4 regions of the Streptomyces sp. AK02-01A genome follow, and region 2 is predicted to be linked to each of the others. Evidence: riboswitches for the same ligand, from Rfam matches in the RefSeq annotation. Region 2 holds a riboswitch; each other region holds the start of a gene.

Region 1 (7,469 bases), on a different contig from region 2:
ACCTCGGCCTCGGCGTACCCGTCCGCGTCCAGCCGCCGCGCCGCCCACTTGCGGCCGCCGATCGAGGTCTTCCCGCCGAGCGACTTCTTCGCGACCGGCTCCAGCGGAGCCCTCGGATCCGTGGACCGCGCCCGCGCGACGATCTTGTAGACCATGGAGCATGTCGGGTTCCCGCTGCCGGTGACGAGCTGCGTACCGACGCCGTACGCGTCCACCGGCGCGGCCGCCAGCGAGGCGATCGCGTACTCGTCCAGGTCCGAGGTCACCACGATCCTGGTGTTGACCGCGCCCAGCTCGTCGAGCTGCTGACGGACGCGGTGCGCGACCAGCAGCAGATCGCCGGAGTCGATACGGACCGCTCCGAGGCCGGGGCCGGCGATGTCCACGGCGGTCCGCACGGCCTCGGCCACGTCGTACGTGTCGACCAGCAGCGTCGTCCCGCGGCCGAGCGAGTCGACCTGCGCCTGGAAGGCGTCGCGCTCTCTGTCGTGCACCAGAGTGAAGGCGTGCGCGCTCGTCCCCACCGTCGGAATGCCGTAGCGGAACCCGGCCGCCAGGTCCGAGGTGGTGTCGAAGCCGCCGATGTACGCGGCGCGGGCCGCGGCGACCGCCGACAGCTCGTGCGTACGGCGCGCTCCCATCTCGATCAGTCCGCGTCCGCCCGCCGCCGCCGCCATCCGGGAGGCCGCGGCGGCGATGGCCGAGTCATGGTTGAGGATCGACAGGATCACGGTCTCCAGCAGCACGCACTCCGCGAAGGAGCCCTCGACGCGCAGGATCGGCGAGCCGGGGAAGTACACCTCGCCCTCCGGATAGCCCCAGATGTCCCCGCTGAAGCGGTAGGAGGCCAGCCAGGCGAGTGTCGCCTCGTCGACGATCTCGCGCTCCCGGAGAAAGGTCAGCACGTCGGCGTCGAAGCGGAAGTTCTCCACGGCGTCCAGGACGCGGCCGGTGCCCGCCACCACGCCGTAACGGCGTCCCTCCGGCAGCCGCCGGGTGAAGACCTCGAAGACGGAGCGGCGCTCGGCCGTGCCGGCCCGCAGGGCCGCCTGGAGCATGGTCAGCTCGTACTGGTCGGTGAAGAGCGCGGTGGACGGCACGCCCACCCGTCGCCCGACACCATCCTGCCGCGGAGGCGTTTCGCGCCCGTCGTCGTCGGGCAGCGCAGGGTCCGGAGTGTTCATACGAGGGATGCTACCTCCAATCTCGTCACATTGACGATTTCTAAGTGGCCGTTTGTGCGACAGGCCCTTCCGGGTGGCAGCATGGACCTCGTGAGGCCCTGAAGCCCGGAGCCTTGGAGCCCCGGGGCCTCGGCAGACCCCCCCGGCAGACCGGTACGCCCCGGCAGAGAAGAAGGTCGTCCCGAACCGTGAGTGTTGCTCCGACTGAGATCGAACGCCCCGAGTCGGCCGAGGAGACTTTCGCCGTCCCCGAACCCGATGTGCCCTGGGTGACGATCGTCCACAACGACCCGGTCAATCTCATGAGTTATGTGGCGTACGTCTTTCAGACCTATTTCGGCTACTCGAAGGACAAGGCACACAAACTGATGCTCGACGTTCACCACAAGGGCCGCGCCGTCGTCTCCAGCGGCAGCCGCGAGGAGATGGAGCGCGACGTGCAGGCGATGCACGGATTCGGACTGTGGGCGACCCTCTCGCAGGACCGCGGCTGATGGCCGGGAACTTCGAGGCGATCCCGGGCGGCGGAGCGGCCGTCGCGCTCGACGAGGTCGAGATCTCGATCCTGCGCTCGCTGGCCGTCCAGCTCCTGGAGCTGATCGGGCCGGGTGACGAGCCCGCGCAGGGCGAGGACCCGCTCGCCGCGCTCTTCGCCGAAGGCCCCACAGAACCGCCGGCCGACCCCGCGCTGGCCCGGCTCTTTCCCGACGCGTACGGCGACGAGGACGACGAACTACGCGAATTCTCCTCGGAGTTCAGGCGGTTCACGGAGAACGACCTGCGCGGCCGCAAGCGGGCGGACGGTCTGGCGGTCGTCCGCACACTGGACGCGCTCGCCTCGGCCGGCGAGGGCGGCGCCGTGCTCAAGCTGAGCCCCGACGACTGTCTGCACTGGCTCGGCGCCCTCAACGATCTGCGGCTGACCATCGGCACGCGCCTTGAGGTGACGGACGAGGACGAGGGCGGCGAGCTGTACCGGCTGCCGGACTCCGACCCGCGCAAGCCGATGGTGATGGCGTACCTCTGGCTCGGCGCGTTGCAGGAGACGCTGGTCGAGACGCTGATGCCGTGACGCCCTGGCGGCGGCCCGCGCGGCCTCCTCGGTACGCTCAAACGAGCCTCAATTCGGCGTAACGATCCCGTCACCGGCGCGGCGGCGTTTGCGGTTCCCGGGGAAATTTGTTCGCTTCTTCCTGTGGGCTGCGCCACAGCGCGGCCCGGGGCCGGGCCCTGCCGCCGTGATAGATCTTCACGATCCCCCGGGGACTCCACCCCTGTCCCCGGGGGAGCTGAGGCCGGCCACCGCCGGTAGCACTTCATCCATATCCGGGGGGAACCGGGAACTGGTCCTACCGCCGAGCACGGCGCGGACCGGCATGGAGAAAGGGCGTACCACCATGACCTCCGCGCAGGTCGACAAGGAGTACGGCGACAAGGGCGCCGAACGTGCCTCGACCGGACAGGGGACGGCCGCGGACGGCGCGGCCGGAGAGGGCTACGAGCGCGGGCTCGGCAGCCGTCAGGTCCAGATGATCGCCATTGGCGGCGCGATCGGCGTCGGCCTGTTCATGGGCGCCGGAGCGAACATCGCCAAGGCCGGCCCCAGCATCATCCTCATGTACGCCCTCGCCGGCGTCGTGATCTTCTTCATCATGCGGGCGCTCGGCGAACTGCTCCTCTACCGGCCGGTCTCGGGCTCCTTCGCGGAGTACGCCCGGGAGTTCCTCGGCCCGTTCTTCGGCTACGCCACGGGCTGGACGTACTGGCTGATGTGGGTCGTCACCGGCATGGCGGAGCTGACCGCCGCCGCGATCTACATCCACTTCTGGTTTCCGCCGATCCCGCAGTGGGTCAGCGCGCTGGTCTTCCTGGTGGTGCTCTTCGGCGTCAACCTGATCTCGGTGAAGATCTTCGGCGAGGTCGAGTTCTGGTTCTCGATGATCAAGGTCACCGCGATCATCGGCATGATCGTGATCGGTCTCGGAGTGCTCACTCTCGGCTTCTCCGACGCCGGTGACACCGCCGCGCCCGCCAACCTCTGGTCGCACGGCGGCGTCTTCCCGAACGGCATCGGCTCCAGCCTGATGACCCTCCAGGGCGTCATGTTCGCCTATCTCGCCGTCGAACTGGTCGGCGTCACCGCGGGCGAGTCCGAGAATCCGGAGAAGACCCTGCCCAAGGCCATCAACACGCTGCCCTGGCGCATCATCGTCTTCTATGTCGGCGCGCTGTCCGTCATCCTCGCGGTCGTCAGGTGGACCGAGTTCTCGGCCGGCAACAGCCCGTTCGTGCACGCCTTCGAGAAGATGGGCATTCCGCTCGCCGCGGGCATCGTCAACTTCGTCGTACTGACCGCCGCGCTCTCCTCCTGCAACTCCGGGATGTACTCCACCGGCCGGATGCTGCGCGACCTCGCCGCCAACAGCGAGGCGCCCAGGGCCTTCGGCAAGCTCAACTCCCGGAAGACACCGGCGCTCGGCATCACCGTCTCCGTCGCGCTGATGGGCATCGGCGTGGTCCTCAACTACGTCGTCCCGGAGAAGGCGTTCGGCTATGTCACCTCGGTGGCCACCGCGGCCGGTATCTGGACCTGGATGATGATTCTGGTCAGCCATATCCGCTACCGCCGCGGCGTGGACGCGGGCCGGCTGCCGGCCTCGTCCTTTCCCGCGCCGGGCGGCGCGGTGTTCAGCTGGGTCGCGGTGGCCTTCCTGGCCCTGGTCACCTGTCTGATCGCCTACGACAAGGACGCGCGGGTCTGTCTGTATGTGGCGGCGGTCTGGGCGCTGGGCCTGGCGGCCGGCTGGCAGTACCTGAAGCGGCGCGATCCGCGGATCACCGAGCGCGGCACGCCGGAGTACGCCTCCGCCAGGGACTGACCGCGCGCTCCGACGGCCCTCGGATCACTTCCCGGGGGCCGTCGCACCGTCCGAGGCACCGCCGTCGGCATCCGGCCCGCTCACCGTACGGTCGGCCGCCGGTCCGGCCCGTTTATATTTCCACCATGCTCACCATCACCCAGGCCCTGCACGACCAGATCGTCGCGCACGCGCGAGCCGACCATCCCGACGAGGCCTGCGGCGTGGTCGCGGGACCGGCCGGGACCGGCCGGCCGGAGCGCTTCATCCCCATGCTGAACGCCGCGCGCTCGCCCACCTTCTACGAGTTCGACTCGGCGGACCTGCTGAAGCTCTACCGGGACATGGACGACCGCGACGAAGAGCCGGTGATCATCTACCACTCGCACACCGCGACCGAGGCCTATCCGTCCCGTACGGACATCAGCTACGCCAACGAGCCGGGCGCCCACTACGTGCTGGTCTCCACGGCCGACACCGACGAGGCCGGCCCCTTCCAGTTCCGCTCGTACCGGATCGTTGAGGGCGAGGTCACCGAGGAGGACGTCGAGATCGTCTGACACACTGGGCGCCGAACCGAGGCGGCAGGACCCAGGAAGCCGGTGCGAAACCGGCGCGGTCCCGCCACTGTGACCAAGCCCAGCTTGGCAGCCAGGAACTGACCTGCCGCCCTTCTCCCACCAGCCAGGGGACGCGGAAATCCCCCGGAGGAGGCCCAGTCGTGTCAGCCATGTCCCGGCGCCGCCGTGCGCTCGCGCCCGCCCTCATATCCGCCGTACTGCTGCCGCTCACGCTCACCGCGTGCGGCGCCTCCACGGACGCGGACGGCGGGAAGCCCGCAGCCGCCGAGGCCGCTCCCGGCTTTCCGTACACCGTCACCAACTGCGGCGTGAAAACCACCTATCAGGCGCCGCCGAAGCGCGTGGTCACCATGAACCAGCACGTCACGGAGATCATGCTGGCGCTCGGGCTCCAGAAGTCGCTGGCCGGAACCGCCTATCTGGACGACAGGATCCTGCCCGCCTACGAGAAGGCGTACCGCGGCGTCCCTGTCCTCGCCAAGGAGTATCCCTCCAAGGAGAAGCTGCTCGCCGCCAACCCGGACTTCGTCTACGGCGGCTACGCCAGCGCCTTCGACGCCAAGGACGGCCGTGGCCGCGACGACCTCAGGGCCTCCGGCATCAACACCCGGCTCAATCTGGAGAACTGCGTCCCGGGCCGGACATCCATGGACGACGTCTACCGCGAGGTCGAGGAGGCCGGACGCACCTTCGGCGTCTCCGGCCGCGCCGAGAAGTGGATCGCGCGGGCCCGTACCACCGTCGCCGCCACCGGGACACGGCTGAAGGGCGTCGAGCCGCTCTCCGTCTTCGTCTACGACAGCGGTGACAAGACCGCCTTCACCGCGGGCGGCAAGGGCATCGGCAACGAACTGATCGAACGGGCCGGCGGCCGCAATGTCTTCGCCGGCCTCGACAAGTCCTTCGGCGACGCCACCTGGGAGCAGGTCGTCGCCCGCAAGCCCGAGGTCATCGTCATCTACGACTACGGCTCCACCACCGTCGCGCAGAAGAAGAAGCGGCTGCTGGACGATCCCGTCCTCAAGGACGTACCGGCGATCAGGAACCAGCGGTTCGCGGTCATGCCGCTCTCCGACGTCGTCCTCGGCGTACGCGCTCCGGACGCCATCGGACGGCTCGCCGCCCAGCTCCACCCGGAGACGGCGAAGTAAGCCGCCGTGAGCCGCGAGACACCGCCCGGCCACGGGCGGCTCCGCTACACCCTGCTGCTGACCTGCCTCGCCGTGGCCCTCGTGGCCGCCGTCGTGGCGGGCCTGGCCCTCGGCTCCGTACGGATCCCGCCCGGTCAGGTGATCACCGCTCTCACCGGCGGCGCGGAGCCGGGACCGTTCCGCACCATCGTGCTCGACGTACGGCTGCCGAGGGTGCTGCTCGGCGCGATCGTCGGCGCCGGGCTGGCCGTCGTGGGCACCGTCCTCCAGGCGCTCGTGCGCAACCGGCTCGCCGACCCGTTTCTCCTCGGCATCTCCTCCGGAGCCTCCACCGGCGCCGTGCTGGTCCTCGTCCTTGGCATCGGCGGCGGAGTGACCACCACCGTCGCCATGCCCGCCGCCGCCTTCGCCGGCTCGCTGGTCGCGCTGGCGCTGGTGTACGCGCTGGCCCGGCGCGGCTCCACGATGACCGGTGGCCGGCTCGTCCTCGCCGGAGTCGCCGTCTCGTACATCCTCTCGGCGCTCACCACGCTCGTGCTGGTCGTCTCCGCGCGGCCGGAACACTTCCAGGAGGCGCTCTACTGGACGCTGGGCGGCCTCGGCAGCGCCCGCTGGTCCACGCTGATCCTGCCCGCCGTCGTCCTCACCGCCGGGATCGGCCTGCTGATGGCACTGGCCAGACCGCTCGATCTGCTGCTGGTGGGCGAGGAGGGCGCGACCGTCCTCGGACTGGACACCGGGCGCTTCCGGGCCGCCGTCTTCGTACTCGCCTCCCTGGTCACCGGCGTGATGGTGGCCACCAGCGGCGCCGTCGGCTTCATCGGACTGCTTGTGCCGCACGCCGCGCGGATGGCCGTCGGCGCGACTCATCGCGTCCTGCTGCCGGTGGCGGCGCTGGGCGGAGCCGTCGTGCTGGTGATCGCCGATCTCGCGGCCCGTACCGTCGCCGCTCCGCAGGACATCCCCGTCGGCGTGCTCACCGCTCTCACCGGCGGACCGTTCTTCCTGTGGCTGATGCGCCGCCGTCCGGAAGGAGCGCCCGTATGAACGGCCCGGTCACCGCGGCCAGGCTCCGGATCGAGGGCCTGTCGTACGGGACGGGCGGACGCCGTCTCGTCGACGGCGCCGACCTGACCGCCGCTCCCGGCGAGACCGTCGGCCTCGTCGGTCCCAACGGCAGCGGCAAGACCACGCTGCTCCGCTGTGTGTACGGGACACTGCGTCCCACGCGTGGCCGTGCCCTGCTCGACGGCGACGACCTGCACACCATGACTCCCAAGGCGAGAGCGCGACGCGTCGCCACCGTCCCGCAGGACGGCCGGACGGACTTCGAGCTGACCGTCCGGGAAGTCGTCGCGATGGGCCGCTCTCCGCACAAACGCTTCTGGGAGCCCGACACGGCCGCCGACGAGGCCCTCGCCGCGGCGGCCCTCGAACGCGTCGGCATCGCCGCGCTCGCCGGACGCGCCTTCCCGTCGCTGTCCGGCGGCGAACGCCAGCGCGCGCTGGTCGCCCGCGCACTCGTCCAGCGGCCGTCCCTGCTCGTCCTCGACGAGCCGACCAACCACCTCGACATCCGCTACCAGCTCGACGTACTCAGCCTCGTCAGAGGATCGGGAACGACCAATCTGCTGGCCCTGCACGATCTGAATCTCGCCGCCTACTACTGCGACCGGATCTATGTCCTCCAGGCCG
Region 2 (7,469 bases):
TCCTTGCGTACGGTGTCGACGACCTCGAAGGCGAAGTTCATATGCATCGTCTCGTCGCGGAAGACCCAGTTGGTGCCGGTGGCCAGGCCGTGCAGCAGGCCGCGCGAGCGGAACCAGTAGACGTACGCGAAGGCGCCGTAGAAGAAGAGTCCCTCGATACAGGCCGCGAAGCAGATCAGATTCAGCAGGAAGCGCCGCCGGTCCGCCTGTGACTCCAGCCGGTCGATCTGCTCGACCGAGTCCATCCAGCGGAAGCAGAACTGCGCCTTCTCGCGGATCGACGGGATGTTCTCCACCGCGTCGAAGGCCGCCGCGCGGTCCTCGGGATCGGGCAGATAGGTGTCCAGCAGCGTCAGATAGAACTGGACGTGTACGGCCTCCTCGAAGAGCTGGCGGGACAGATAGAGCCGCGCCTCGGGAGAGTTGATGTGCTTGTAGAGCGTCAGTACCAGGTTGTTCGCCACGATCGAGTCGCCGGTCGCGAAGAACGCGACCAGTCGGCCGATCATGTGCTGCTCACCAGGAGAGAGCTTGGCGAGGTCGGCGACGTCCGAGTGGAGATCGACCTCCTCCACCGTCCAGGTGTTCTTGATCGCGTCGCGGTAGCGCTCGTAGAAGTCCGGATAACGCATTGGCCGCAGCGTCAGCTCGAATCCCGGGTCGAGCAGGTTCTTGGTGTTCTTGTCGTCGGAACTCATCACTGACATGCCTCGCAGGACTCGGGGTTTTCCAGGGAGCAGGCGATGGCGTCGGCGTCGGGCGCCATCGGGCCGGGCTGCTGAGCGGGGACGGCCGCCGGCGCCGGGCCGGAGGAGGCGGCCGTGACCGCCGCGCCGCCGCCCGCCGCGCGCGCGATCCGGGTCGCCGGGCGCGAACGCAGGTAGTACGTCGTCTTGAGGCCCTTCTTCCAGGCGTACGCGTACATCGAGCTGAGCTTTCCGATGGTCGGCGTCTCCAGGAACAGATTCAGCGACTGGCTCTGGTCGAGGAACGGCGTACGCGCCGCCGCCATGTCGATCAGTCCGCGCTGCGGGATCTCCCACGCCGTCCGGTACAGCTCACGGACCTCCGCCGGGACCCAGGTGAAACCGGCCACCGAGCCATTGGACTCGCGCAGCGCCTCGCGCGTCTGCGCGTCCCAGACACCGAGCCGCTTCAGCTCCGTCACCAGATAGGAGTTGACCTGGAGGAACTCGCCGGAGAGCGTCTCGCGCTTGAAGAGGTTGGAGACCTGCGGCTCGATGCACTCGTAGACGCCCGCGATCGAGGCGATGGTCGCCGTCGGCGCGATGGCCAGCAGCAGGGAGTTGCGCATCCCGGTGGTCGCGACCCGGGCGCGCAGCGCCGCCCAGCGCTCCGGCCAGTTCAGCTCCACGTCGTAGTGGTCCGGGTGCAGTACGCCGCGTGCGGCGCGCGTCCGGGACCAGGCGGGCAGCGGACCGTCGCGTTCGGCGAGGTCGCAGGAGGCCTCGTACGCGGCGAGCATGATCCGCTCGGCGATCCGGGTGGAGAGAGCGGCGGCCTCGGCGGAGTCGAAGGGCAGCCGCTTCTTGAAGAAGACGTCCTGGAGGCCCATCACACCGAGGCCCACCGGGCGCCACTTGGCGTTGGAGCGGCCGGCCTGCTCGGTCGGATAGAAGTTGATGTCCACGACCCGGTCGAGGAAGGTCACGGCGGTACGGACGGTCTCGTCCAGCCGCGTCCAGTCGAGCTCGCCCGAGGAGAGCACGAACGCGCCGAGATTGACCGAGCCGAGATTACAGACGGCCGTCTCGCCGTCGTCCGTGACCTCCAGGATCTCCGTGCAGAGATTGGAGGAGTGCACGACCGAGCCGGGCTCGGCGGTCTGGTTGGCCGTACGGTTCGACGCGTCCTTGAAGGTCATCCAGCCGTTGCCGGTCTGAGCGAGGGTGCGCATCATCCGGCCGTACAGCTCGCGGGCCGGAAGCGTCTTCCGGGCCAGGCCGTCCGCCTCGGCCTTCCGGTACGCCGCGTCGAAGTCGTCGCCCCACAGGTCGACCAGCTCGGGCACATCGACGGGCGAGAACAGCGACCAGTCGCCGTCCGCCTCGACCCGCCGCATGAACTCGTCCGGGATCCAGTGCGCGAGATTCAGATTGTGCGTACGCCTGGCCTCCTCACCGGTGTTGTCGCGCAGCTCCAGGAACTCCTCCAGGTCCGCGTGCCAGGTCTCCAGATAGACACAGGCCGCGCCTTTGCGCCGGCCGCCCTGATTGACGGCGGCGACCGAGGAGTCGAGGGTCCGCAGGAACGGGACGATGCCGTTGGAGTGGCCGTTGGTGCCGCGGATCAGCGAACCGCGCGAGCGGACACGGGAGTACGGGATGCCGATGCCGCCGGCGTGCTTCGAGAGCCGGGCCACCTGGTGGTACCGGTCGTAGATCGAGTCCAGCTCGTCCAGCGGAGAGTCCAGCAGGTAGCAGGAGGACATCTGCGGATGACGCGTGCCGGAGTTGAAGAGCGTCGGCGACGACGGCAGGTAGTCCAGCCGGCTCATCAGGCCGTAGAGCGCGGCGACCTCGTCCAGCGCGTGGGCGGCCGCGGCGGAACCGGGCGCGGCCTCCTCGGCGAGGCCGGAGGCGACCCGGAGCATGAAGTGCTGCGGTGTCTCGATCACCTGACGGGTGATCGGGTGGCGGAGCAGATAGCGGCTGTAGAGCGTCCGCAGGCCGAAGTAGCCGAAACGGTCGTCGGCTGCCGGGTCGATCAGCCCGTCGAGGCGGGCCGCGTTCAGCGTCACGAAACCGGCGGTCCGGTCGGCGATCAGGCCCTCGCGATGGCCGACGGCGACGGACGCGGAGAACGACACGGCGCCCTGGCCCGCCGCCTCGTCGGCGATGGCGCGGGCCAGCAGCCGGGCGGCGAGGCGGGAGTAGGCGGGGTCCTCGGAGATCAGTCCCGCCGCGGCCTCGGTGGCGAGGCCGCGCAGCTCCGCCTCGTCCGACCGGGCGTTGCGGCCCCGCAGCGCGGCGGCGGCGACTCTGCCGGGGTCGGTGTCGGGCAGATCGGCGGTCAGCTCCGTCAGGGTCCGCAGCAGTGCGGTGCCCGGTCCGTCGGCCGCCCGCGCGGTGATCTCGTAGGTGCCTGAGGCCGGATCGGCTGGCGCGATGGTCACGTGGTGCTCTCCCTCGCTCGGCTCTGGGCCGTCGGCGGGAAAGCGGAGGCGCGCACCACCGTACGACCCGCTCGGGGCAGCACCGTGTGCGGCGTCCACCGGCCCAGCCTCGGGGCCCGGACGTCTCGGCGTCCGGTTCGGTCGAGCCGGACGCACCGTCGGCAGGTGGTCGGACTCGCGGGTATGACAAAGCACACCACAGCACACCGTTGCGGGACAGTTCCGGATTCGCACCGGATTCCCCTGTGTCGACAGCGAGCACGAGCATACATGTGGGGCCTTGCTCGGAAAGCACCCCCCACATCTTGTGTCCCGGCGCTCTTACCGTCGGGTGTCGGTCGGCTCCGCTATCGTCGTCGGCACGAGGGGCTGACCCGCATCCGTCCGCGCGTACCGTTCCGTTCGGCAAGCAGGTCACGCTTCCCGAGCCGGTGGGGATCACGCTGGAGACCGAGCAGCTCAAGGAGTGGGTGCGCTGAACGGCGGACGGGCCGCCGGAGGTGTTCCGGCGGCCCGTCCGGCCCGAAGGCCCCAAGTATCGGACAGAGCTGTAGTCGGACAGAGCTGTCTCGGACAGCGCTGTGTCGGCAGGGTCCGGTCAGTGCACCGGATCCGGGTCGGCCGCCGTGGCGGGCGGCAGTTCGACCTGCACGCCGCGGTCTCCGGCGTCGGCCGTGTAGTCGGAGGGACTGGTCTCGTCGATGCCTTCCGGCGCCTTGAACGCCCGCAGGACGAATGTCAGCACGACCGTGGTCACCACATTGAGCACAAACGCCGTGAGGCCGATGTAGCCGATCTCTCCGAGCCCGGGGATCTCCTTGGAAGACCCGCCGAAGTGCGCCTGGGTGGGGCTGGCGACGCCATAGGCCGCGGCCGTGCCGTACACCATGCCGACCGCCCAGCCGGCGAGCAGCGCCCAGCGGTGGAACCAGCGGGTGAACAGCCCGCCGACCAGCGCGGGCATCGTCTGGAGGATCCAGATCCCGCCCAGGAGCTGGAAGTTGATCGCGACGGTCTTGTCCATGCTCAGCACGAAGACCAGCGCGCCGACCTTCACCAGCAGCGAGACCAGCTTCGACACCTTGGTCTCCTGCGCCGGTGTCGCGTCCGGCTTGATGAAGTCCCGGTAGATATTGCGGGTGAAGAGATTCGCCGCCGCGATCGACATGATGGCGGCCGGCACCAGCGCGCCGATGCCGATCGCCGCGAAGGCCACGCCCGCGAACCAGTCCGGGAACATCGTCTCGAAGAGCTGAGGGATGGCGAGCTGGCCGTTGTCCACCTTGATCCCGGCGGCGATCGCCATGAATCCGAGCAGGGCCAGCAGGCCCAGCATCAGTGAGTACAGCGGCAGGATCGTGGTGTTGCGCCGGATCACCTCACGGCTGCGGCTGGAGAGCGTGGCCGTGATGGAGTGCGGATACATGAACAGCGCGAGGGCCGAGCCGAGCGCGAGCGTGGCGTATGTCCACTGTCCGGCCGCGGGAGGCACCACGCCGCCTGCCTTGGCCGCCGTGTACTTGTCGCCGGCCGCCTGGAAGATGTCGTCGAAACCGCCGAGCTTGATCGGGATGTAGATGATGGCCACCGCGATCACGATGTAGATCAGGGTGTCCTTCACGAACGCGATCAGGGCCGGCGCCCGCAGTCCCGAGGAGTAGGTGTACGCGGCGAGCACACCGAAGGCGATCAGCAGCGGCAGGTCCTTGATGAACCAGTTGGTGTCCTCTCCGCCGCCGACACCCATCACGTCCAGCACCGCCTGGATCCCGACGAGCTGAAGCGCGATGTACGGCATCGTGGCGAGGATTCCGGTGACGGCGACCGCCAGCGAGAGACCCTTCGAGCCGAACCGGCCGCGTACGAAGTCCGATGTGGTCACATACCCGTGCTTGTGCGACACCGACCAGAGACGCGGCAGGAAGGTGAAGATCAGCGGGTAGACGAGAATGGTGTACGGCACGGCGAAGAAGCCGGACGCGCCCGCCGCGTAGATCGCGGCGGGAACGGCGACGAAGGTGTACGCCGTATAGAGGTCGCCGCCGAGCAGGAACCAGGTGACCCAGGTGCCGAACGACCGTCCGCCCAGGCCCCATTCGTCCAGGCTGTGTTCGTTCTCGGCCTTGCGCCAGCGCGCGGCCAGGAAGCCCATGGCGGTGACGGCCACGAAGAAGAAGATGAAGACGGCGAGTGCCACGCCGTTCACGCCGCCGTTCATCGCGACGCACCTCCCTTGCGCGAGCGCTGGTCGCGCTGCCAGAGCTGATAGGCGATCAGGGTCAGAGTGGTCGAGATCAGCACCCAGGCCATCTGGTACCAGTAGAAGAACGGGATACCGATGAATGTCGGCTCGACCTTCGCGTACGAACTCACCCAGAGCATGGCCACGAACGGCGCGAGAAGACAGAGGCCGATGACCACTCGCATGGGTGTGACGGTGGGCGGTTTCTCTTCCGGAACTTCTGACATACGGCGGCTCCGTCCCCTCACTGATCGCCTGTTGTAATGCGCAGGTAATCTAGGGGTGGCATTCGCCCACCGTCACCCCCCGTCCGTATATCGGTACGGCAACGGTATGCGGCGGCCATATAAGAGGCCCAGCTCAGGAACCGGGCCCGAGAGCCCGGTTCCTGACGGCCCGTCCGCTTTCCTTCCGGTCTGTCGGCGCCTTTGTCAGGGCGTCGGACGCTTCAGCCGCGCCACGAACTTGTAACGGTCGCCGCGGTACACCGAACGGACCCACTCCACCGGTTCGCCGGCCGCGTCGAGGGAGTGCCGCGAGAGCATCAGCATCGGCAGACCGACATCCGTGCCCAGCAGTCCGGCCTCGCGCGGTGTGGCCAGCGAGGTCTCGATGGTCTCCTCGGCCTCGGCCAGATGCACGTTGTACACCTCGGCCAGCGCCGTGTAGAGGGAGGTGTACTTGACGAGCGAACGGCGCAGCGCGGGGAAGCGTTTCGCCGACAGATGCGTGGTCTCGATGGCCATCGGCTCGCCGCTGGCCAGCCGCAGCCGCTCGATGCGCAGCACGCGTCCGCCGGCGGTGATGTCGAGCAGTTCGGCCAGTGTGTCGTCCGCCGTCACATAGCCGATGTCGAGGAGCTGCGAGGTCGGTTCGAGACCCTGGGCCCGCATGTCCTCGGTGTACGAGGTGAGTTGGAGGGCCTGGGAGACCTTGGGCTTGGCGACGAAGGTGCCCTTGCCCTGGATGCGTTCCAGCCGGCCTTCGACGACCAGCTCCTGGAGCGCCTGGCGTACGGTGGTGCGCGAGGTGTCGAACTCGGCGGCGAGCGTACGTTCCGGAGGTACCGGCGTGCCGGGCGGCAGAGTGTCCGTCATATCGAGCAAGTGCCGCTTCAGCCGGTAGTACTTGGGCACGCGCGCGGTGCGGGTCGTGGCTCCGCCCTCGGTCTCCGTACCGCCCCCGTCCGTGGCCATGGCCTGCCTTCCCGACTCCTGTGCTGCTGCCGTCACCGGCTCCTCCGTCTGTCGCGGCTCACATGGTGGCACGGTCCGGTCACGGGTCGTCGCCCTCCCTCAGGTGTCGGTCCGATAACGGACACGACTGCCCTTCTTATACACCCTTGACACCCCTAAAGGTCTAGGCCAAGCTCCCCGTACTGGTCTAAACCATTAAAGACCAGGTCCCAGCCCCAGCAGTACTCGTCGTAAGTCTTCGCGGTGGGCGGGGGGTTGCAGGAATCCCTGAGGAGGGTGGCGTGAAGCGCAAGCTCATCGCGGCGGTCGGCGTCGCGGGCATGTTGGTCAGCATCGCGGCGTGTGGCTCCGAGGACAACAAAGGCGGAGCGGCCGAGGCCGAGTCCGTCAAGGAGCTCACCGTATGGCTGACGGTCGATGCCCAGAACAACTGGCCGGAGCTGGTGAAGGCCGCTGACGACGCGGTCGCCAAGAAGCACCCCGGTATCAAGATCAAGCACGAGTACTACGGCTGGCCGGACAAGAACGCCAAGCTCGACGCCGTCCTCGCGACGGACAAGGCTCCCGACGTTGTCGAAATGGGCAACACCGAGATGCTCGGTTACACCGTGAAGGGTGCCTTCGCCGAGATCGACCCGTCCAAGTTCGACAACTCCGGCGCCTGGCTCGACGGCCTGAAGTCGTCGGTGACATACGAGGGCAAGACCTACGGTGTGCCGTACTACGCCGGTGGCCGTGTGGCCAACTGGCGCAAGGACGTGGCCAAGGACGCCGGTGTCACCGCCGTCCCGAAGACCTACGCCGAGCTCACCGGCGCGCTCGACAAGATCCAGGCGAAGAAGGGCGGCAAGTTCAGCGCCTGGTACCAGCCGTCCCGTGACTGGTACGCGGCCAT
Region 3 (7,469 bases), on a different contig from region 2:
GCACGGAAGACCCTGGACGTCTCCTCCACCAGACTGCGGGTACGGACCGTCTCCGGCCGGGTGGAGTCGCCGATGTACGCCTCCGGCGCCGAGCCCTTGAGCGCGCGCACCGTGGCGACCATGCCGCCGTGGTACTGGAAGTAGTCGTCGGAGTCCGCGATGTCGTGCTCACGGGTGTCGGTGTTCTTGGCGGCCACCGCGATGCGCTTGTACGCGGTCTCCATCTCGTCGCGGGCCGGCCGGCCGTCGAGTTCGCGGCCGTACGCGTATCCGCCCCAGGCCGTGTAGACCTCCGCGAGATCCGCGTCGGTGCGCCAGTCGCGGCTGTCGATGAGCTGGAGGATTCCCGCGCCGTAGGTGCCTGGCCGCGAGCCGAAGATACGGGTGGTGGCGCGCCGTTCGTCGCCGTGCTCGGCCAGGTCCGCCCGCGCGTGGGCGCGGATGAAGTTGGTGTCGTCGGGTTCGTCCAGCGAGGCGGCGAGCCGGACGGCGTCGTCCAGCAGACCGATGGCGTGCGGGAACGCGTCCCGGAAGAAGCCGCTGATGCGCAGCGTCACATCGATACGGGGACGGCCGAGTTCGGCCGGGGACATCGCTTCGAGTCCGGTGACCCGCCGGGAGGCGTCGTCCCAGACCGGCCGGACGCCGAGCAGCGCGAGCGCCTCCGCGATGTCGTCGCCGGAGGTGCGCATGGCGCTCGTGCCCCACAGGGACAGCCCGACGGAGGTCGGCCAGTCGCCGTTGTCGCCTCGGTAGCGCTCCAGCAGGGAGTCGGCGAGGGCCTGGCCGGTCTCCCAGGCGAGCCGGGACGGGACGGCCTTGGGATCGACGGAGTAGAAGTTGCGGCCGGTCGGCAGGACATTGACCAGGCCGCGCAGCGGCGAGCCGGACGGGCCGGCCGGGACGAATCCGCCGCTCAGCGCGTGCAGGACGTGTTCGATCTCGGCGGTGGTGCCGGCGAGACGCGGGACGACCTCGGTGGCCGCGAAGTCGAGGATGTCCGCGACGGCCGGTGCGTGGCCGGTGGCGGCCTCCGGCACGGCGGCCGGATCCCAGTCCGCGTCCTCCATGGCCTGGACGAGTGCGCGCGCCCGCTCCTCCGCCTCGTCGGCGGTGGTGCGCGTGGCGGCGGACTCGTCGAGGCCGAGGGCCTCGCGCAGACCGGGAAGGGACGAGGTGCCGCCCCAGATCTGCCGGGCGCGCAGGATGGCCAGGACCAGATTGACCCGGGCTTCGCCGGTGGGCGCGCCGCCCAGCACGTGCAGACCGTCGCGGATCTGCGCGTCCTTGATCTCGCAGAGCCAGCCGTCGAGATGGAGGATGAATTCGTCGAAGCCCTCGTCCTCGGGCCGGTCGGCCACACCGAGGTCGTGGTCGAGCTTGGCGGCCTGGATCAGCGTCCAGATCTGGGCGCGGATCGCGGGCAGTTTCGCCGGGTCCATGGACGCGATCGAGGCGTGCTCGTCGAGGAGCTGCTCCAGCCGCGCGATGTCGCCGTACGACTCGGCGCGCGCCATCGGCGGCACCAGGTGGTCGACCAGCGTGGCATGGACGCGGCGCTTGGCCTGCGTGCCCTCGCCCGGATCGTTGACCAGGAACGGATAGATCAGCGGCAGATCACCGAGGGCCGCGTCGGGTCCGCAGGAGGCGGAGAGACCGGCGTTCTTGCCGGGCAGCCACTCCAGGTTGCCGTGCTTGCCGAGGTGGATCATGGCGTCGGCGCCGAAGCCGCCGTCCTCCTGGGACGCCTGGATCCAGCGGTAGGCGGCCAGATAGTGGTGCGAGGGCGGCAGATCGGGATCGTGGTAGATCGCGATGGGATTCTCGCCGAAGCCGCGCGGCGGCTGGATCAGGATCAGCAGATTGCCGCGCCGCAGCGCGGCGAGCACGATGTCGCCCTCCGGATTCCGGCTCCGGTCCACGAACATCTCACCGGGCGGCGGACCCCAGTGGTGCTCGACGGATTCCCGCAGGTCGGCCGGGAGCTGTCCGTACCACCGCCGGTAGTCGGCGGCCGGGATCCGGACCGGGTTGCGCGCGAGCTGCTCCTCGGTGAGCCAGTCCTGGTCGTGGCCGCCGGCCTCGATGAGGGCGTAGATCAGCTCGTCGCCGTCGCCGGACTCCAGGCCCGGCACCTCTTCGTCGCCGAAGTCGTAGTCCGCGCCGCGCAGTTCGCGCAGGAGCGCGACGGCGCTCGCGGGAGTGTCGAGACCGACGGCGTTGCCGATCCGGGAGTGCTTGGTCGGATAGGCGGAGAGCACCAGGGCGAGACGCTTGTCCTGATTCAGAATGTGGCGCAGGCGCCCGTGCCGTACGGCGATCCCGGCGACGCGCGCCGAGCGCTCGGCGTCGGCGACATACGCGGGCAGGCCGTCCTCGTCGATCTCCTTGAAGGAGAACGGCACGGTGATCAGGCGGCCGTCGAACTCCGGCACGGCGACCTGCGACGCGGAGTCCAGCGGTGACAGCCCTTCGTCGCTCTCCTCCCAGGCGGCGCGGCTGCTGGTGAGGCAGAGGGCCTGGAGGATCGGCACGTCGAGCGCGGCCAGCGCGCCGGCGTCCCAGGACTCGTCGTCGCCGCCGGCGGACGCCTCGGCGGGCCGGGTGCCACCGGCGGCGAGCACGGTGGTGACGATGGCGTCGGCACCGCTCAGCGCGTCGAGCAGATCGGGCTCGGGAGCGCGCAGCGAGGCGACGAAGATCGGCACGGCACGGCCGCCCGCCTCCTCGATGGCCTCGCTCAGGGTGTCGATGAAGGCGGTGTTGCCGCTCAGATGGTGGGCGCGGTAGTAGAGCACGGCGATGACCGGCCGGCTGCCGAGGGCGTCCAGGGTCTCCACCCGGCGGTGGACCCGGCCCCAGGACGGCGCGGGCGCCGGCGGCTCGAAGCCGTGACCGGTCAGCAGGACGGTGTCGGAGAGGAACCGGGCGAGCTGTTCCAGATTGGCCGGACCGCCGTGGGCGAGATAGGCGTGCGCCTCGGCGGCGATGCCGATGGGCACCGTGGAGGCTTCCATGAGCTGGGCGTCCGGGGCCTGTTCACCGGTGAGGACCACGACAGGGCGGTCTCCGGCGAGCAGCAGATCGATCCCGTCCTGCCAGGCGCGCAGCCCGCCGAGGAGCCGTACGACGACAAGATCGGCGCCGTCCAGCAGCGCGGGCAGCTCGTCGAGCGCGAGCCGGGCCGGGTTGGCGTACCGGTACGGGACCGGGCCCTCCGCCGCACGGGCGCTGAGCAGGTCGGTGTCGGACGTCGACAGGAGCAGGATCATGCGGCGTCACGCCTTCCTCGGGGTCCGCGCCCCGGGCGGTGGTGTGGACGGCGGGAGTTCCTGACTCACCCGGCTGCTGCCGGGCTCACAGTGGCGGGACCGCGCCGGATTCTCACCGGGCTTCCTCCCCTGACGCCGTCGCTGGCGGTGACGGGTCTGGCGACCCGCCGTCTGCATAGTAGGTGGTGCAGGTCACGGGCGGGAGGGCGCCCGCACGATGGCCGGAACGGCAGGGGAGGGCGCGCGGGTACGTGGGTATGCTCGCCGCCATGCCGCCCACCTCGCCAACACCCGTGAACCGGGACGAAGCTCCCGTGCGGGAGCGCGGTGACGCCTGCCCGGGCGCGCTTCGGCTGCACACGGCCGACGACGGGCGGCTGGCCCGACTGCGGCTGCCCGGCGGACTTCTGACGCGCCATCAGGCGAGCGTGCTGGCCTCGGCGGCGGAGCGGCTGGGCGACGGGCGTCTGGACATCACGTCACGGGGCAATGTGCAGCTACGCGGGCTGGGCGAGAGCTGCGGCGCGGAGCTGGCGGAGCTGCTCCGCGAGGCCGGTCTGCTCCCTTCGGAACGCCATGAACGCGTACGGAACATCGTCGCCTCGCCGCTGGCCGGACTGGACGGACTTCCCGGCGCGGACGTCCAGTTGTGGACACGGGAGTTGGACACGCTGCTGTGCGCGAGCGAGACCGCGACGGCCCTCTCGGGACGCTTTCTGTTCGCGCTGGACGACGGCCGCGGCGATATGGCGGCGCTCGGCGCGGATGTGACGTTGCTCGCACGGCGGGACGGAACGGCCGCGTTGTATACCGGGACGAACCGGTCGGCCGCGAGGGACTCCGGGCCGCACGCACCGGCCGCTCTGCGCGTGACCGCCGCCGACGCGTCGCGCGCGGCCCTGCTGGCGGCGGAGACCTTCCTCACGGTCGCGGAGGCCAGCGGCTCGGGCGCCTGGCGCGTAAGAGAACTGCCCGCCGGCCAGGGGCTGGACGCGGCGGTGGCCGCGCGACTGACCGGGGCCGGGATCGCGGCGGAGCCTCTCGCGGCGATGCCGCCGCCGTCAGCGGCGGCGCCGCCCGCCGGGCTGGTCCACTCCCCCGACGGGACCGTGGCCGTCTCCGTGTACGCACCGCTGGGACGGCTGAGCGTGGCGCGCTGGCGGACGCTGACGGCCGGCGGCGACGAGCTGCGGGTGACGCCATGGCGCGGAGTGATCGTGCCGGGGCTCGAACCGGCCGCGGCCCGGGGCCTGCTGGCCGGTCTCCGTACGGCCGGGCTGATCACCGACCCGGACTCGTCCTGGTACGGCGTCGGCGCCTGCACCGGCCGGCCGGGCTGCGCCAAGGCACTCTCGGACGTACGGACCGACGCGGCCGGAGCCATGACGGCCGCGCCCGGCGGGCTGCCCGTGTACTGGTCCGGCTGCGCGCGCCGCTGCGGCCGTCCGGAGGGCGACCGGGTGGACGTGGTCGCGACCGGCGAAGGCGGCTACACCATCTCCGTAGTCTCCGTAACAGGAAACCTCCCGGCGGCGCCGCCGCCGAGGACAGCGGCGACGGGACCGGAGCTCGCCGAAGCGGTGGCGACGGCACGCACAACCCCAGTGACGAGATGAGCGAGACCACAGTGTCCACAGTGTTCGACTACGAGAAGGACGGCGCGGCGATATACCGCCAGTCCTTCGCCACGATCCGCGCCGAGGCGGACCTCGCCGGGCTGCCCGCCGATGTCTCGCAGGTCGCGGTGCGGATGATCCACGCCTGCGGGATGGTGGACCTGGTGCGCGACCTCGCCTTCACTCCCGGTGTGGTGGCGCGCGCCCGCGAGGCGCTGCGCGCGGGCGCGCCGATCCTGTGCGATGTCGCCATGGTCGCCAGCGGTGTCACGCGCAAGCGGCTGCCCGCGGGCAACGAGGTCATCTGCACCCTGTCCGACCCTTCGGTGCCGGCGCTCGCCGCCGCGGCGAAGACCACACGCAGCGCCGCCGCGCTCGATCTGTGGCGGGACCGGATGGCGGGCGCGGTGGTGGCCGTCGGCAACGCTCCGACCGCGCTCTTCCGGCTGCTGGAGATGATCGAGGACGGCGCACCGCGGCCGGCGGCCGTCATCGGTGTGCCGGTCGGTTTCGTCGGCGCCGCCGAGTCCAAGGACGCGCTGGCCGGCCACCCCTCCGGGCTTGAGCACCTGGTCGTACGCGGACGGCGCGGCGGAAGCGCCATCGCCGCCGCGGCCATCAACGCGATAGCGAGCGAGGAAGAGTGAACGCGAACACCTCCGCGGCCTCCGGGCCTTCCACCGGGCGGCTGTACGGAGTCGGCCTCGGCCCGGGCGACCCGTCACTGATGACCGTACGCGCCGTGCAGGTCATCGCCGAGGCCGATGTGATCGCGTATCACAGCGCCCGGCACGGCCGGTCCATAGCCCGTTCGATCGCCGCCGGACATCTGCGCCCGGACCATATCGAGGAGGCGCTGGTCTATCCGGTCACCACCGGGACCACCGGCCATCCGGGCGGATACCGGGGCGCGATGGAGGACTTCTACGCCGAGTCGGCCGACCGGCTCGCCGCGCATCTGGACGCCGGACGCACGGTCGCCGTGATCGCCGAGGGCGATCCGCTCTTCTACGGCTCGTACATGCATATGCACAAGCGGCTCGCCGACCGCTATCCGACCGAGGTCATCCCCGGTGTCACCTCGGTGAGCGCCGCCGCCGCGCGGCTCGGCACACCGCTCGTCGAGGGCGAGGAGGTGCTGACGATCCTGCCGGGCACGCTGCCCGAGGAGGAGCTGACGGCCCGCCTGGCCTCGGCGGACTCGGCCGTCGTCATGAAGCTCGGCCGCACCTTCCCGACCGTGCGGCGGGCCGTCGAACGGGCCGGCCGGCTGGCGGACGCCCGGTATGTCGAACGCGCCACGATGAGCGGCGAACGCACCGGCCCGCTGGCCGAGACCGACCCGGAGTCCGTGCCGTACTTCTCGGTCGCCGTCCTGCCGAGCCGGATCGACGCCGTGCCCGCGCCGGCCGAACGCGGCGAGGTCGTGGTCGTCGGCACCGGCCCGGCGGGACCGCTGTGGCTCACACCCGAGACGCGCGGCGCACTGGCCGCGGCCGAGGTCCTCGTCGGCTACACCACCTATCTGGACCGCGTGCCGGTCCGTCCCGGCCAGATCAGGCACGGCTCCGACAACAAGGTGGAGTCGGAGCGCGCCGAGTTCGCGCTCGATCTGGCGCGGCGGGGCCGGCGGGTGGCCGTGGTCTCGGGCGGCGACCCGGGCGTCTTCGCGATGGCCACGGCCGTACTGGAGGTGGCGTCCCGGCCGCCGTACGAGGATGTCCCGGTACGGGTGCTGCCGGGCGTGACCGCCGCCAACGCCGCCGCGGCCCGGGCCGGCGCTCCGCTCGGCCACGACTACGCCGTGCTCTCGCTGTCCGACCGGCTCAAGCCGTGGGAGGTCATCGCCGAACGGCTGCACGCGGCGGCCGCCGCCGATCTGGTGCTGGCGCTCTACAATCCCGGTTCGCGCAGCCGTACCTGGCAGGTCGGCAAGGCGCGCGAACTGCTTCTGGAGCACCGCGCTCCGGACACTCCCGTCGTCCTCGGCCGCGATGTGGGCGGGCCGGCGGAGAGCGTACGGATCGTGCGTCTCGCCGACCTCGATCCGGCGCAGGTCGACATGCGGACGATTCTGATCGTCGGCTCCTCGCAGACGGTGACCGTCCGGCGGGGCGACGGCGAACAGATCGTCTGGACACCGCGCCGCTATCCGGAAAGCTCTCCACCGGAGAGCTGAGCCAGCCAGCGCGCCGCCTCGTCCGGAGTCGTCACGACAGGCACACCGTCCGGGACGGGCGGCCTGCTGACGACGACCACCGGCAGGCCGGCCTCGCGGGCGGCGGCGAGCTTGGGCGCGGTGGCCGCGCCGCCGCTGTCCTTGGTCACCAGGACGTCGACGCGATGGCGGCGCAGCAGCTCGCGTTCTCCTTCGAGAGTGAAGGGGCCGCGGTCCAGCAGGGTTTCCAGCCTGGCGGGCAGGGGCGGCTCCGGATCGGGAGCGTCGACGGACCGTACGAGAAACCAGTGGTCGTCGAGATCCGGCCGCGCGAACGCGGCCAGGCCCATGCGCCCGGTGGTGAGAAAGACCCGCCGCCCAAGACCCGGGAGCGCCTCGGCCGCCGCCGCCAGCGAACCGGTC
Region 4 (7,469 bases), on a different contig from region 2:
GTCCATTCCTCTATGCGGGACGCTCTTCTGGGGATCCTCGCCTCGGCGGGATTCCAGGCCGAGAAGGCGGACGGGCACACCTATGGAACTGCGGTCTTCGTAAAGGGCTTTCATCAGCCCTGAGGACCTGTCCGCACGCCGTCCATCACGATCTGCCGCGGTTTCTGCCGCACCGGCAGAACCTCTCCGTGCGGGGCCGGGGCGCTCGTCGGCGCCCCGGCCCCGTGGGCCCATTGGTCAGGAGGACAGTTCGGCCCGGACCATACGGGCGGCGGCGACCAGGTTCTCAAGGGAGGCGCGGGTCTCGGGCCAGCCGCGGGTCTTCAGGCCGCAGTCGGGATTGACCCAGAGCCGCTCGGCGGGAATCGCCTTCAGGCCGGTGCGGAGCAGGTCGGCCGCCTCCTGGGTGCTCGGCACGCGCGGCGAGTGGATGTCGTACACGCCGGGTCCGGCCGCGCGGGGATAGCCGTGACCGGCGAGTTCGTGGGCGACCTGCATATGGGAGCGCGCGGCTTCCAGGCTGATGACGTCGGCGTCGAGGTCGTCGATGGCCTGGACGATGTCGCCGAACTCGGCGTAGCACATATGGGTGTGGATCTGCGTGTCCGGCCCGGCCCCGCCGGTGGTGAGCCGGAACGCCTCGGTGGCCCACGCCAGATAGGCGGGTCCGTCCGCCGCACGCAGCGGGAGGGTCTCGCGCAGCGCCGGTTCGTCGACCTGGATGACGGCCGTCCCTGCGGCTTCCAGGTCCGCGACCTCGTCCCGCAGGGCCAGCGCCACCTGCCGCGCGGTCTCGCCGAGCGGCTGGTCGTCGCGGACGAAGGACCAGGCCAGCATGGTGACCGGGCCCGTCAGCATGCCCTTGACCGGGCGGTCGGTCAGCGACTGGGCGTAGGAGGTCGTCGCGACGGTCATCGGGGCCGGACGCGAGATGTCACCGGCCAGGATGGGCGGTCGGACATAACGGGTGCCGTACGACTGCACCCAGCCGTGGCTGGTCGCCACATATCCGGTGAGCCGCTCGGCGAAGTACTGCACCATGTCGTTGCGTTCGGGCTCGCCGTGTACCAGGACATCGATCCCGGCCTTCTCCTGGAAGGAGATGACCTCACGGATCTCGGCCTCGATCCGCCGGTCGTAGCCGGCCGCGTCCAGCCGGCCGGCCCGCAGTTCGGCGCGTGCCGTGCGCAACTCCGTGGTCTGCGGAAACGAGCCGATCGTGGTCGTCGGCAGCAGTGGCAGACCGAGCCGCTGACGCTGCGCGGCGGCGCGCTCGGTGTACGGCAGGCCGCGGCGGGCGTCCGCTTCGGTCACGGACGCGGAGCGGGCCCGTACCGCCGGGTCGCGAGTGATCGCCGAGGCCGAGCGGGACGCCAGATCGGCGCGGTTCGCGGAGAGCCGGGCCGCGACGGTGTCGGTGCCGCCGGTGAGAGCGCGGGCGAGCGTGACGACCTCCTCGGTCTTCTGCCGGGCGAAGGCCAGCCACCGGATCAGCCCGGGATCCAGATCCCGTTCGACCGTGGTGTCCAGCGGCACATGCAGCAGAGAGCAGGAAGTCGACACATCGACCCGGCCGGCCAGACCGAGCAGCGTGGCGAGAGTGCTCAGCGAGGCCGCGAAATCGTTGATCCAGACATTGCGGCCGTCCACCACTCCGGCGACGAGCCGCTTGCCGGGAATACCGCCGGCCGCGGCGAGATCGCCGAGATTGGCGGCGGCGGGACCGGTGAAGTCCAGCGCGAGACCTTCGACGGGTGCCTTCGCCAGTACGGGCAGGGCCTCGCCGAGGCGGTCGAAGTAGGCGGCGACCAGCAGTTGAGGCCGGTCGGTGAGCGCGCCGAGATCGCGGTAGGCGCGGGCGACGGCGTTCAGCTCGGCGGGCGTACGGTCCTGGACCAGAGCGGGCTCGTCGAGCTGGACCCACTCCGCGCCGGCCGCCCGCAGATCGGCCAGCACCTCGGCGTAGACCGGCAGGAGCCGGTCCAGCAGTGTCAGCGGCTCGAAGTCCGCGGCCACTCCGGGCGCGGGCTTGGCGAGCAGCAGATAGGTGACGGGCCCGACCAGCACGGGCCGGCCGGTGTGGCCGAGCGCGACGGCCTCGCGCAGCTCGGAGAGCTGCTTGGCGGGGTTGGCGGCGAAGACCGTGTCAGGACCCAACTCGGGCACCAGATAGTGGTAGTTGGTGTCGAACCACTTGGTCATCTCCAGCGGCGCGACGTCCTGTGCGCCGCGCGCCATGGTGAAGTAGCCGTCGAGCGCGTCCGCCTCGACGGCGGCCCGGTGCCTGGCGGGGATCGCGCCGACCATCACACTGGTGTCGAGCACATGGTCGTAGTACGAGAAGTCACCGGTGGGCACTTCGTCGAGGCCGGACTCGGCGAGCTCGCGCCAGTTGTCACGGCGCAGACGGGCGGCGGTCTCCCGCAGGGCGTCGGCGGTGACCCGGCCCTTCCAGTAGCCCTCGATGGCCTTCTTCAGTTCCCGGTCGGGGCCTTGGCGCGGGTAGCCATGGACGGTGGACCGGGTGGCCGCGGCTGCGGACTTGGGTGTCACGTAACTCTCCTTCGCGAGTCGTGCGGGAAACATCCCGGGACGGCCCGTGGGAAGCGAAGGAACGGAAGCCGGAGCGAGGCACCTCGCGTGTGTGCCCGCGCTCAACCGCCGACCCGCCCACGAGGTCACCGAGATTCCGGGTGCGGTGGTCGCATCCGGGCAGTGGCAGGTCTTCGGACTCGCGGGCGCGCCTCGTGCCGTATCCGTACGGACACGTACGTGTACGAAGCTCCTACTGGCCGTCGCTTCCCGGACTGGTGTGTCCAGTGCTTATGACGGCGGTCGTTCCCACTCACCGCTGCGGGGCAGTCCCGGATTCGCACCGGGTTCCCTCTTACGACGCGTCTGCCTGGCGGGCAGGGCGAACCGACTGCGCCTCCAGCTTAGGGCCTTTCTTTCGGATCTTGCAGGGCTTGTCTCCCAGTGCGCCGATACTGGGCAGGGACGGCGCCGGAAGGGCCGGGCCGCCGACGTGCCGGACCAGGGAAGGAACGAGCGAGAGCATGGCTCACGAGGAACCCGTACTGCTCGGCCGGGCGGGCCGCACGGCCCGGATCACGCTGAACCGCCCGCGCGCGCTCAACGCCCTCACTCATGCCATGGTGCTCACGATCGACAAGGCCCTGGCGGAGTGGGAGCACGACGAGAGCGTGGCGGCCGTGGTCATCTCGGGCGCCGGAGAGCGCGGGCTGTGCGCCGGCGGTGACATCCGCGCCATCCACGAGGACGCGCGCACCGGCGGCGGTGCCTCCGCCGCCTTCTGGCGTGCCGAGTACCGGCTCAACGCCCGTATCGCCCGCTACCCGAAGCCGTATGTCGCGCTGATGGACGGCATCGTGATGGGCGGCGGGGTCGGTGTCTCGGCGCACGGCACCATACGGATCGTCACCGAACGGTCCGCCGTCGCCATGCCCGAGACCGGTATCGGTCTGGTGCCCGATGTGGGAGGCACCTATCTGCTGTCCCGTGCGCCCGGTGAACTGGGCACGCATCTCGCCCTGACCGGACGGGCGGTGGGCGCGGCGGACGCGCTGCTGTGCGGCCTCGCTGACCACTTCGTCCCTTCGGACCGGCTGCCCGAGCTGAGCGCCGCGCTCGCGGAAACGGACGCGGGTGAGATCGCGCACCGCTACGCGGCGGCCCCGCCGGAGGCTCAACTCGCCACGGACCGCGCGTGGATCGACATCTGTTACGCGGCCGATTCGATGGAGGAGATCGTCGGCCGGCTGCTCGACCACGGCGGTCCGGCCGCGAAGGAGGCCGCCGCGACGATCCTGACCCGGTCACCCACCGCGCTCAAGGCCACTCTCGCCGCGCTGCGTCTGGCCCGCCGGACAAGCACTCTGGAGCAGGTGCTCGACCTGGAGTACCGCGCCTCGTGCGCCGCGCTCACCACGGCCGATCTGGTGGAGGGCATCCGCGCCCAGGTCATCGACAAGGACCGTACGCCTCGCTGGTCGCCGGAGGAGCTGGCGCTGGTCACGGACGCGGAGGTGGCGCGGTTCTCCGCCCGTCCGCCCGGCGGAGACCTCGGACTCGGCGGCGCTGACAGAGCCTGACGGTTTCTCAGCGGCCGTTGAGGCGATGGCGCTTGCGCCAGGCGACCACGGCCGCGCCCAGTCCCGTGACCACGATGAAGCCCATCGCGAGCAGAAATGTCGGCGACGTCGGAGAGGTCGCCCGGCTGCCCGCGACCACATAGGCCGCGGTGTTGGGGACCGAGCCGATCGCCGTCGCCAGCAGAAAGGGCACCCATCCCATGTGCGAGACGGCGGCGCAGTAGTTGGCCGCCGCGAACGGCACTCCGGGGAAGAGCCGTACCGCCAGTATCGACCGGAATCCGTGCCTGCTGAGCTGGATGTCGGCGGACTTCAGCCAGCGGCCGCGCAGCAGCGGTCGCAGCGCCTCCTGTCCGAGGAAGCGGCCGAGTCCGAAGGAGATCCCGGCCGCCAGCACCGTCCCCGCCAGCGCGGCGGGCAGTCCGAGCCGGGATCCGAAGAGCGCGCCCGCGGCGAGATTGAGCAGCGGCCGGGGTACGAACGCGACGGCGCACAGCCCGTACGCCACGGCGAACAGCACCACCGCCGCACCACCGCTGACCTGCGGCGGCCAGCCGTCCGCCAGCAGTCTCTGCGGCTCGTACAGCAGCACCGCCGTGCCCGCCGCCGCCAGCAGGGCCACGAGCAGGGCCAACCGCGACCAGGGTGACAGCAGCGCCCTGGAGCAACGGACGGCACGGGCCGGGGACGGCGGGGGGACGGTGTCGAGCACGTGGCGAGACTAACCGACAAGCGTGTGTGATTGCCGTTCAGGCAAGGGCCAGGACCGCACGCGGAGTGCTGAAAACCATTCGACGCGACGGCGGGCCGTGGGCGATGATCGGCGACATGTCCCGGTACGCCTTCCTCGCAGCGCCGTCCGCAGTCGCGGACGCGCCGAAGGCTGCCGCGCTCCTCGCGCCGTACGCGACGGCGGTACTCGCAGCGGTAGCGGCCGCGGCGGTAGCGGCCGCGGCGGCGGCGCCCTTCGGCGGCGCCCGAAGCTGACCCTTCCCGGATCGTCCGGCGGACCCCACAGGGGGAGGGTCGGCAAGGCCCAGGGGTCCCTCTCACGCTTCGAGTTCCTGGAAGGAACCATGCCCAAGACGGCATACGTGCGCACCAAGCCGCACGTGAACATCGGCACCATGGGCCATGTCGACCACGGCAAGACCACCCTGACCGCCGCCATCACCAAGGTCCTCAGCGACCGGGGCACCGGCACCTTCGTGCCGTTCGACCGGATCGACCGGGCGCCGGAGGAGGCCGCGCGCGGAATCACCATCAACATCGCGCATGTCGAGTACGAGACCGGCACCCGGCACTACGCGCATGTGGACATGCCCGGTCACGCCGACTACATCAAGAACATGGTGACCGGCGCCGCCCAGCTCGACGGGGCCATCCTCGTCGTCTCGGCGCTCGACGGGATCATGCCGCAGACCGCCGAACACGTTCTGCTCGCCCGTCAGGTCGGCGTCAACCACATCGTTGTCGCGCTCAACAAGGCCGACGCGGGCGACGACGAGCTGACCGACCTGGTCGAGCTGGAGGTCCGCGAGCTCCTCAGCCGGCACGGCTACGGCGGAGACGCGGCGCCGGTCGTCCGGGTGTCGGGCCTGCGCGCGCTGGAGGGCGACCCGCGCTGGACCGCGTCCGTGGAGGCACTGCTCGACGCCGTCGACACCTATGTGCCGATGCCGGTCAGATACACGGACGCGCCGTTCCTGCTTCCGGTGGAGAACGTCCTCACCATCACCGGGCGCGGCACGGTCGTCACGGGCGCGGTCGAGCGCGGCACGGTGCGCGTGGGTGACCGGGTGGAGGTACTGGGCGCCGACTCGGGTCCGGTGACCAGCACGGTCACCGGTCTGGAGACCTTCGGCAAGCCGATGGAGTCCGCGCAGGCCGGTGACAATGTCGCGCTGCTGCTGCGCGGCATGGCGCGCGACGCGGTCCGCCGCGGCCATGTGGTCGCGGCGCCCGGCACCGTCGTGCCCAGCAGGCGCTTCACCGCACGGGTGTATGTCCTGTCCGCGAGCGAGGGCGGCCGGACCACTCCTGTCAGCAGCGGCTACCGGCCGCAGTTCTACATCCGTACGGCCGATGTCGTCGGCGACATCGACCTGGGCGAGGCGGCCGTCGCACGTCCCGGTGACACGGTCACCATGACCGTCGAGCTGGGCCGGGACGTACCGCTGGAGCCGGGGCTCGGCTTCGCGATCCGTGAGGGCGGCCGCACGGTCGGCGCCGGTACGGTGACCTCGCTGCTCTGACCGGCCCGCGCCCGTCTCCCGTACCGACCCACGGGAGACGGGCGCGCTGCCGTGCGCGACACTTCTCCTGCGCCGGACGGCGGGTCCGGCGGGGGAGAGGCGGACACCATGACGCGTACGGCACTGGTCCTCGGCGGCGGCGGGGTCACCGGAGTCGCCTGGACGATCGGCGTCCTGCACGGGCTCAGCGCCGCCGGCACGGATCTGACCAGCGCCGATCTGATCGTCGGCACCTCGGCGGGCTCGGTGGTCGGCGCTCAGATCGCCGCCGGTACCCATGACCTCGGTGAGCTGTACGAGCGCCAGCTCGCGGCGCCGGGCGACACGGCCGCGGCACGCCTCGGGGCGGCCGTGCTCTTCCGCTACGCGCGGGCCATGCTCACCTCCCGCACACCCGAGGAGTACGCGCGAAAGCTCGGCAAGTACGCCCTGGCCGCCGCCACCGTCCCGGAGGCGGACCGCAAGGCGGTGCTCGCCGCCAGCATCCTGACCGACACCTGGCCGGCCCGGCCGCTCAGCGTCACCGCCGTGGACGCGCTCACCGGTGAGCTGAGGTCCTTCGACAAGGACAGCGGTGTACCGGTGGTGGACGCGGTGTCCGCGAGCTGCGCCGTGCCCGGTGTCTGGCCGCCGGTCACCATCGAGGACCGCAGGTGGATCGACGGCGGGACGCACTCACCCGCCAATGCCCAGCTCGCCGCGGGCTACGAGCGGGTCGTCGTGATCGCGCCCGTCGGGTCGGGCAACGGTGTGATCGCCGCTCCGGGCACCCAGGCCGCCGCGCTCACCGCGGCGGGCGCCCGGGTCGAGGTCATCACGCCCGCCGCCGCGGCGAAGAAGGCGATCGGCCGCAATGTCCTCGACCCGGCCCGCCGGGCCGGCGCCGCCCGCGCGGGGCTGGCCCAGGCCGGGACGCACACGGCGGCCGTCGCCGCGCTCTGGGCGGACTGACCGGGCGCGGCCCGCGCGGGCCGGAGCACGGCGCACAATAGGACGGTGAACGAGCCGATCCCCGTCATCCGCGCCGTGGACCGCGGCACCGCGAAACTGCTGCCCGACGTCGACCGGGAGCGGGCCTGGCTGCTGACGGTGGACGGCGCGG

Evidence for each region. A riboswitch is a leader RNA that binds a small molecule or an ion and turns the genes downstream of it on or off. The one in region 2 is predicted to bind cobalamin.
Region 1: linked by a shared signal. The riboswitch ahead of PV679_RS00495 (ABC transporter substrate-binding protein) and the one ahead of PV679_RS15590 (ribonucleoside-diphosphate reductase subunit alpha) in region 2 are both predicted to bind cobalamin.
Region 3: linked by a shared signal. The riboswitch ahead of cobN (cobaltochelatase subunit CobN) and the one ahead of PV679_RS15590 (ribonucleoside-diphosphate reductase subunit alpha) in region 2 are both predicted to bind cobalamin.
Region 4: linked by a shared signal. The riboswitch ahead of metE (5-methyltetrahydropteroyltriglutamate--homocysteine S-methyltransferase) and the one ahead of PV679_RS15590 (ribonucleoside-diphosphate reductase subunit alpha) in region 2 are both predicted to bind cobalamin.

The regions. Positions count from the first base shown of each region.
Region 1 is NZ_JARBAE010000001.1:115,929-123,397, forward strand. It holds gene PV679_RS00470 (nicotinate phosphoribosyltransferase) at 1-1,058, opposite strand, end outside; gene clpS (ATP-dependent Clp protease adapter ClpS) at 1,373-1,678, shown strand; gene PV679_RS00480 (DUF2017 domain-containing protein) at 1,678-2,256, shown strand; gene PV679_RS00485 (amino acid permease) at 2,582-4,063, shown strand; gene PV679_RS00490 (M67 family metallopeptidase) at 4,189-4,602, shown strand; cobalamin riboswitch at 4,592-4,724, shown strand; gene PV679_RS00495 (ABC transporter substrate-binding protein) at 4,773-5,774, shown strand; gene PV679_RS00500 (iron ABC transporter permease) at 5,781-6,821, shown strand; gene PV679_RS00505 (ABC transporter ATP-binding protein) at 6,818-7,469, shown strand, end outside.
Region 2 is NZ_JARBAE010000014.1:5,116-12,584, forward strand. It holds gene PV679_RS15585 (ribonucleotide-diphosphate reductase subunit beta) at 1-707, opposite strand, end outside; gene PV679_RS15590 (ribonucleoside-diphosphate reductase subunit alpha) at 698-3,136, opposite strand; cobalamin riboswitch at 3,279-3,421, opposite strand; gene mctP (monocarboxylate uptake permease MctP) at 3,735-5,354, opposite strand; gene PV679_RS15605 (DUF3311 domain-containing protein) at 5,351-5,605, opposite strand; gene PV679_RS15610 (GntR family transcriptional regulator) at 5,810-6,574, opposite strand; gene PV679_RS15615 (extracellular solute-binding protein) at 6,856-7,469, shown strand, end outside.
Region 3 is NZ_JARBAE010000008.1:43,883-51,351, reverse strand. It holds gene cobN (cobaltochelatase subunit CobN) at 1-3,272, opposite strand, end outside; cobalamin riboswitch at 3,307-3,456, opposite strand; gene cobG (precorrin-3B synthase) at 3,530-4,888, shown strand; gene PV679_RS10845 (precorrin-8X methylmutase) at 4,909-5,535, shown strand; gene PV679_RS10840 (precorrin-2 C(20)-methyltransferase) at 5,532-7,067, shown strand; gene PV679_RS10835 (cobalt-precorrin-6A reductase) at 7,037-7,469, opposite strand, start outside.
Region 4 is NZ_JARBAE010000027.1:95,031-102,499, reverse strand. It holds gene PV679_RS23660 (hypothetical protein) at 1-123, shown strand, start outside; gene metE (5-methyltetrahydropteroyltriglutamate--homocysteine S-methyltransferase) at 238-2,553, opposite strand; cobalamin riboswitch at 2,700-2,939, opposite strand; gene PV679_RS23650 (enoyl-CoA hydratase/isomerase family protein) at 3,057-4,112, shown strand; gene PV679_RS23645 (TVP38/TMEM64 family protein) at 4,120-4,824, opposite strand; gene PV679_RS23640 (hypothetical protein) at 4,890-5,099, shown strand; gene tuf (elongation factor Tu) at 5,189-6,367, shown strand; gene PV679_RS23630 (patatin-like phospholipase family protein) at 6,476-7,318, shown strand; gene PV679_RS23625 (fused MFS/spermidine synthase) at 7,364-7,469, shown strand, end outside.